Linked DNA regions of Crateriforma conspicua. The main gene of each other region encodes a partner of the protein of the gene in region 2 in a complex. Links are inferred from orthologs where the notes say so. Each region holds a gene or a part of one and is shown on either strand. Other genes may lie near its edges. The genes, in order: odhB and Mal65_RS22795.

Region 1 (3,255 bases), 3.7 Mb from region 2 along the record:
GGTCCGAATCCGCCCATCGCCCACGACGCGATCCGCAGATTGCGAAACGCGTGGGTGAGGGCCGCCGCCCGGTTCGGTGTGGCGACGGGCACGTTGGCTTTGGCGAACGTGTTACGAATCACCGACGTGTCACTATCGAAATCGGGACCGCCGGTGGAGTCCTCCTTGCCGGACTTTCCCGCCAGGCCGTCGCCGTTCCACCATGACGTGAACGGATTGGGCTGTGATGCCGCCGGCACGACGCTGGCCGTTTGCATTCCGGTCCCCGGGGTCAAGGGATCGGATCGGTTGGCGGCAAAGCTGACGCGGTCCGTATCGACGGTATCGCCGGATTTGGGACGTACCGACACGCGATCCAGTCCCGACACTTCGTAATGTTTGACGAAGTACCATCCGCCGCCGACGACGACCAGCAGGGCGATGCCGGTCTGGATCAAATATCCACGGTGTTCAGACATCGCGATGGGGACTCCGGCAAACGATCGAAGGAACCTTCCTTTGGAATCAGGTGACTCGTTTCTATGGAATCGGACCGTCACACCGTGATGCTTTGGGCGCAAGTGGTTCGCCCATGCCGCCTGGTGAACTTTGGGTGCAGAAGATCCAGCACCTAGGGATCGAACCAGATTTAACGCTTCACCGAATCAACACGAATGACCGCGAAATGCCGGCGGCGCCGGCCTGACACCACCACGTCGGATCGGTATTCTTTATGGGGTGGCTGCGACGTCTTGGTCGGTCCCGGACGCCGAATCGGCGCCGGTGATCGTACGTTGCCCCACAGACGAACCATGGCCGGTCGGTGGTCTTCCCCGGCGGCAACGCCCCGTCGGCATCCCACGTTCCGCCCTTTAGAACGGAAGTCAGAAACGATCGTGAGCGATCTTGTTAGCGTCGAAGTCCCCACCGTGGGCGAATCCATTTCCGAAGTCCAGATCGGCCAGTGGCTGAAATCCGAAGGCGACCACGTGGCCGCCGGCGAAGACTTGGTGGAAATCGAAACGGAAAAGGCGTCCGTTCAAATCCCGGCGCCCGTGGCCGGCGTGCTGACGTCGATCCAGAAGAAAGAGGAAGAATTCGCGACCGTCGGTGAAGTCATCGCGTCGATCCAGCCCGGCGAAGCTCCCGCCGGCGGTGGCGGCGGCAAATCGGCATCGTCCCAGTCCGCCGCACCGACACCCGCCCCGGCAGCCCCCAGTCCCGCACCTGCTTCGTCGGCACCCGCCGGCAAGGGCGGTTTCGTGATGCCGGCCGCCCAGCGTTTGTTGGACGAACACGGCCTGCGTGGCGACCAGGTCCCGGCCACCGGACCCGGCGGTCGATTGCTGAAGGAAGACGTGGTGGCCTACATCCGATCGCGGCCTACCGATCCCGCCCCGTCGGCTGCCCCCGCAACGACTCGGCCCGATGGACCGACCACCGCGGCATCGACCACCCCGACGGCATTCCAACCGCCCGCCGCCCCCATGACACCGGCCCAGCGTCCGACGATCGACGGATCGCTGATGACCAGTTCGCTGCACCGGGGCGAAGAAGTCAAACCGATGAGCATGTTGCGGCGGACGATCGCCGCACGCTTGGTCGAAGCCCAACAAACCGCTGCCCTGTTGACGACGTTTAACGAAATCAACATGCAGCCGGTGATGGACATCCGTAACAAGTACAAACAAAGCTTTCACGAAAAGCACGGTGTGAAGCTGGGCTTCATGTCCTTCTTTGCCAAAGCGTCTGTCGAAGCCCTGCGACGATTCCCGGCCGTCAACGCGGAGATCCGTGACGCGAACATCGTCTACAAGAATTACCAAGACATCGGCATCGCGATCGGTGGCGGCAAAGGACTTGTGGTACCGATTTTGCGTAACGTTGAACGCATGTCGTTCGCGGAAATCGAACGGTCCATCGGGGACTATGCGCGGCAGGCCGGCGAAAACCGGTTGCAGCCGGCGGATCTGATGGGCGGAACGTTCACCATCAGCAACGGCGGAATCTATGGTTCGCTGTTAAGCACCCCGATCGTTAATCCGCCACAAAGCGGGATTTTGGGTCTGCACTCGATCCAAGAACGACCGGTCGCCGAAGACGGCCAAGTCGTGATCCGTCCGATGATGTACGTCGCGTTGACCTATGACCATCGGATCGTCGATGGTCGCGAAGCGGTCGGTTTCCTGACGACAATCAAAGAAGTGATCGAAGATCCAGCAAGAATGTTTTTAGAGGTGTGATGAAGTCGACAAGCACGCAATCGGAATCGTGGCCGACCTTACGGAGTGGCCGCGGTGTGGGCGAAGTCGTTTTCGTGCTGTTCTTGGTCGCGTTGATTGTCGCCCTGGCAATCCCATGGATGCTGCAGTCGCGACAACGATCGCGACGCATTATCTGTCAGACGCACTTGCAACGGATCGCCACGGCGCTGGGTTCGTACCATTCGACGTTCGGACATTATCCCTCAGGCACCTGGGACGAATCATCGGCGGTTTGTAATGACCCCACCGGGTTCCACCACAATTGGCTGACCGGCTTGATCGCCCGAATGGATCATCCGGAATTGGCCGAATCGATCGATCGGTCGGCCAGCATTTATTCGCCGTCCAACACGATGGTGCTGCAGACCGTCGTTCCCGAACTGCGTTGCCCCGCTTTTGACGGGGTGCCCGAAAACGTGACCTGCTATGCGGGCAATCAGGGTTCGGTCGAAACGCCGATCGCGCCGGACAACAACGGCGTCTTGATGGCCAACGTTTTCTTGGACGCCGACGGTGTAAGTGATGGTTTGGAATACACGGTGTTCGTCGGCGAAAAACTGCCGTTGCCGGACGACCACGGTTGGGCCAGCGGCACCCGATCATCGATCCGCAACGGCGGGCATTCGATCAACGTGTCGAAAACGTTGGTTCCCGGCGACGACGCTACCACGACATTGGGCGTCGTCGGCGGCTTCGGCAGCGATCACGTGGACGGGGCGCACGTGTTGTTGGGCAGCGGACGTTGGTCCTTTGTTGCCGACAACATCGACCTGACGACGCTGCGTCAGATGACCGATCGAGCCGACGCGCAGACGACTGAGTGATGGTGATCGCTTTTCGCTCAGGCTTCGGCGACAAACAAACGTCGCCGAATGTCGGCCAAGACGGGTTGGTCTTTGTCACCCAGCCCCGACTTTCGCTGGACCAATTGCACCGCGGCATCGAACGCGTCGACCGACACCATGATCGCCGCAGGATGTTTCATCCCCGCGGCTTCGGTTAAATGATCGAT
Region 2 (3,703 bases):
GGGTTGGACCGAGGAAACACAGACCGTTGTCGGCTGGAGCGCGACGATCGTCGGAGCGATCTTCTTTGCCGTTTGTTTGTGGCCTGGTTATTGGCAAAGCGCGCGTGAGCGGGATGCTGACGATGCGGATGCCGTGGAAATGCCCGAAACGGTACTTGGCGGGCGGTAGGACACAACGCGGAGATTGCGTTTGGCCGCGGCATGTCAATCGCGTCACGACGTGGCGATCAATGAATCAGCAACGCCGTGTCGTCTTAAGACAATCCGGCGAAAGCTTCTTCGATCAATTCGGATTGTTCCAGCTTGTGGGTGGCCATGCTGCCGGTGCTGGGGCTGGCCGATTCGCTGCGGGTGACTTCCCGAAACTTGTACTTCTGCAGCAGTTGGTCGCCGAAGTTCAGTTTCAGGTAGGGCCAAGCGCCCATGTTTCGGGGTTCATCCTGGACCCAAACGATCTCGCTTCCCTCGGCCAATCCTTCCAAGGCGCCGAAGAACTCGTCGACCTGCAGCGGATAAAGCTGTTCCAGTCGCATGATGGGAACACCGTCGAGCTCTTTTTGTTGACGCGCATCCAGCAAGTCGTAATAGATCTTGCCGGTGCACAGCAGCAAACGTTGACAGCCTTCTAAGCGAACCTTTCGGTCGGGAAGGATCTTTTTGAAGTGAGACTTGGCCAGGATTTTCAGCGGGCTGGTCACTTCCGGGTGTCGCAGCAGGCTTTTGGGCGTCAGAACAATCAGCGGCTTGCGCCACTTCATCAGCACTTGGCGACGCAACAGGTGGAAGTACTGGGCCGGCGTTGTCGGCTGACAAACTTGGATGTTGTCTTCGGCCGCCATCGCAAGGAAACGTTCGATCCGGGCGCTACAGTGTTCCGGGCCTTGGCCTTCAAAGCCGTGCGGCAGCAACATGACCAGGCCGGACAGCCGGTTCCATTTGTCTTCGGCCGACGCGATGAACTGGTCAACGATGACTTGGGCACAGTTCCAAAAGTCACCGAATTGTGCTTCCCAAGCGACCAAGCCACCGGGACAGTCCAGGGAATAACCGTATTCAAAGCCCAGCACGCCCGCTTCGCTAAGCGGGCTGTTGTAAAGCTCCAGACGGGCTTGGTCGTCGGTCAGGTGGGACAGCGGTGTGTAGGTTTCGCCGGTCTTTACGTCGTGCAAAACCGCGTGCCGTTGGCTGAACGTGCCGCGTTCGCAATCTTGGCCGGTGATGCGGATCGGATGTCCTTCGACCAACAGACTGGCAAAGGCGGCCGCTTCGGCAGTGGCCCAATCAACACGCCGGTTGCCCTCGGCCATTTCCCGACGCTGTTGCATCGGACGTTTTAGCTTTTTGTGCTGAGAGAATCCCTCAGGCAACCGGGTCAACCGGTCGATCAATTGTCCCAGCCGTTCTTTGTCATAGGTGGTGTCGACCGGGTCGGCCGGTTCGGGGCCGCCGTGGTAGTCGGCCCAGTTGGCCGCCAAAGTTTGGGTGTCGGCAACGAACGGTTCGTTCTTGCTGGCTTCGAATTCCGTTTCCAGTTTTTCGGTTCGTTCGCGATTGATCTCTTCCGCTTCTTCGGCGGTGATTTTGCCCAGCGACAACAGGCGTTCCAGGTATTTTTCGCGAACCGTGGCGCGGCGATCGATTTCGCTGTACATCCGCGGTTGGGTGAATCGCGGTTCGTCGCCCTCGTTGTGACCCCAGCGGCGAAAGGCGTACAAGTCAATCACGACGTCACGATGGAATGCCTTGCGGAAATCCATTGCCAAGTTGACGACTTGAGCGACCGCTTCGGGGTCTTCGCCGTTGACGTGAAAAATCGGGATCTGCAGCATCTTGGCGACGTCGGTCGCATAGGTGGTGCTGCGTCCGTCGCGTGGCAACGTGGTGAACCCGACCTGGTTGTTGATGATGATGTGCAGCGTGCCGCCGGTGCGATAGCCTTCCAGTTGGCTCATGTTCAACATTTCCTGGACCACGCCTTCGCCGGCAAACGCCGCGTCGCCGTGGATCAGGATCGTCATCACTTCTTCGCGTCGATCATCGCCGCGATTGTCTTGCTTGCAGCGTGAACGACCTTGGGCGACGGTATTCACGAATTCCAGGTGACTGGGATTGAAGCACAGCGAGATATGGATCGAGTCGCCGGCCGATGTCGTCCAGTCGCTGCTGTAGCCCAGGTGGTAGCGGACGTCGCCGCCGCCGCGGTGAAGTTCGGGCCGCGGATCGTCGAACGACCAAAAGATGTTCATGGCCCGCTTTTTCAGAATGTTGGCCATCACGTTCAATCGGCCGCGGTGGGCCATGCCCATGACGACTTCTTTGACGTTGTGCTGTCCCGCTTTTTCCAAAGCCAGGTCGATCATCGGGATCAGCGTTTCGGCGCCTTCGAGCGAAAACGTCTTGGCACCGACGAACTTGCGGCGCACGAATTCTTCGAAAATCGACGCGTCGGCCAGCCGTGCATAGATCCGCCGTTGGACGTCGTGCGACAGGTCCAAACGGTTTTCGGTCGTTTCCATCCGTTTTTGCAGCCAATCGCGGATGTTGCGATTGTCGATATGCATGAACTGGGCGCCGATGCCCCGGCAATACGTGTTCTGCAACTTGCTAAGGATCACGTCCAGCGTCGGGCCCGTGACGTTTTCCAGAATGCTGCTGTCGAAAGGACGCTTCAGGTCGTCGTCGCTAAGTCCGTGACTGGCCGGGCTTAATTCGGGGCAGTCCTGTCGGTTCAGCCCCAGCGGGTCCAAATCAGCGATCAGGTGCCCGCGGACACGATATTCCCGAACCAGTTGATCGATGCGGTCTTGGATGCGGGCCATCCAAAGTGCTTGGTCGGCCACCACATTTCCCGTCGATCCCGGGGGGGCCTGTAGGGCGGTTGCCGACATCGAACCGTCGCCGGTCAGGTGGCCGGCACCGTTGCCGCCCGCCGCGGCCTTGCCGGCCGCTCCGTTGCCCCCGGCGTTACCGGTGGAAATGGGAGCACCCGCACCGACCAAAAATTGCTCGAAATACTGACGCCAGGTTTCAGAGACGCTCGACGGATCGCGAACGTATTGGACGTACAGGTCATCGATGTAGTCCAAGCTATAGCTATTCATGGCGGCGGCAGGGGCCCAACACGGACGGGATGATCGCGGTGGTCAAGCTTGAATGCGGTGTGCAAACACGGGCGTTGCGAATGCGCGTGTCGTTGGTCTGGTCCACTGTACGGAATGGACCACGCCCGTGGTAGTCGATTCACTGCCCGATTCGCTCGATTTCCCAGGACACTGTCACCGACGAACCCTTCACCGCGACCTTGTGAATCGGACTTAGCTTGATAGGTTGATCGATCGGTCGCCAATTGTGGTCGCCGATCCACTTGATGACAGCTTAGTTCCGAGAAATTTTGAACCAACGATGGCCGTTCTGATCCAAGTCCGCGATGCCCATAAACGCTTCGGCGACCAGGTGCTGCTGGAGGCCGCCGAGGTGTCGCTGGTGGACGACAAAAAGGTTGGATTCGTCGGTCGAAACGGTGCCGGGAAATCAACGCTGTTGCGGGTCTTGCTGGGGGAGGAGGAACTGGAACAGGGCGAGGTCATTCATCACCCCAGTTTGCGGATCGGATACCTGCGGCAACACGCCCCGTTCCAGCCCGGCGAATCAGCATTGGACTTTCTGATGCGGGACAGCGGTGCCGAAGAATGGCAATGCGGCG

What was found.
Region 1: Mal65_RS22795 (region 2) and odhB share a complex: the UniProt entries of both Bacillus subtilis proteins name them as parts of the 2-oxoglutarate dehydrogenase (OGDH) complex. The link is inferred for Crateriforma conspicua from one-to-one orthologs.

Annotation. Positions count from the first base shown.
Region 1 is NZ_CP036319.1:2,506,673-2,509,927, forward strand. What follows is about bases 117-3,048. They hold odhB (2-oxoglutarate dehydrogenase complex dihydrolipoyllysine-residue succinyltransferase), read left to right. Parts: upstream 117-875; coding sequence 876-2,222; downstream 2,223-3,048. Other genes in these bases: Mal65_RS09645 (exonuclease/endonuclease/phosphatase family protein), read right to left, coding at 117-458; Mal65_RS09655 (DUF1559 family PulG-like putative transporter), read left to right, coding at 2,222-3,048. Also shown: more of Mal65_RS09645, read right to left, coding at 1-116; more of Mal65_RS09655, read left to right, coding at 3,049-3,067; Mal65_RS09660 (hypothetical protein), read right to left, coding at 3,085-3,255. UniProt on the Bacillus subtilis protein: E2 component of the 2-oxoglutarate dehydrogenase (OGDH) complex which catalyzes the second step in the conversion of 2-oxoglutarate to succinyl-CoA and CO(2).
Region 2 is NZ_CP036319.1:6,226,856-6,230,558, reverse strand. What follows is about bases 55-3,434. They hold Mal65_RS22795 (2-oxoglutarate dehydrogenase E1 component), read right to left. Parts: upstream 3,102-3,434; coding sequence 255-3,101; downstream 55-254. Other genes in these bases: Mal65_RS22790 (ABC-F family ATP-binding cassette domain-containing protein), read left to right, coding at 3,403-3,434; Mal65_RS22800 (CPBP family intramembrane glutamic endopeptidase), read left to right, coding at 55-169. Outside these bases: more of Mal65_RS22800, read left to right, coding at 1-54; more of Mal65_RS22790, read left to right, coding at 3,435-3,703. UniProt on the Bacillus subtilis protein: E1 component of the 2-oxoglutarate dehydrogenase (OGDH) complex which catalyzes the decarboxylation of 2-oxoglutarate, the first step in the conversion of 2-oxoglutarate to succinyl-CoA and CO(2).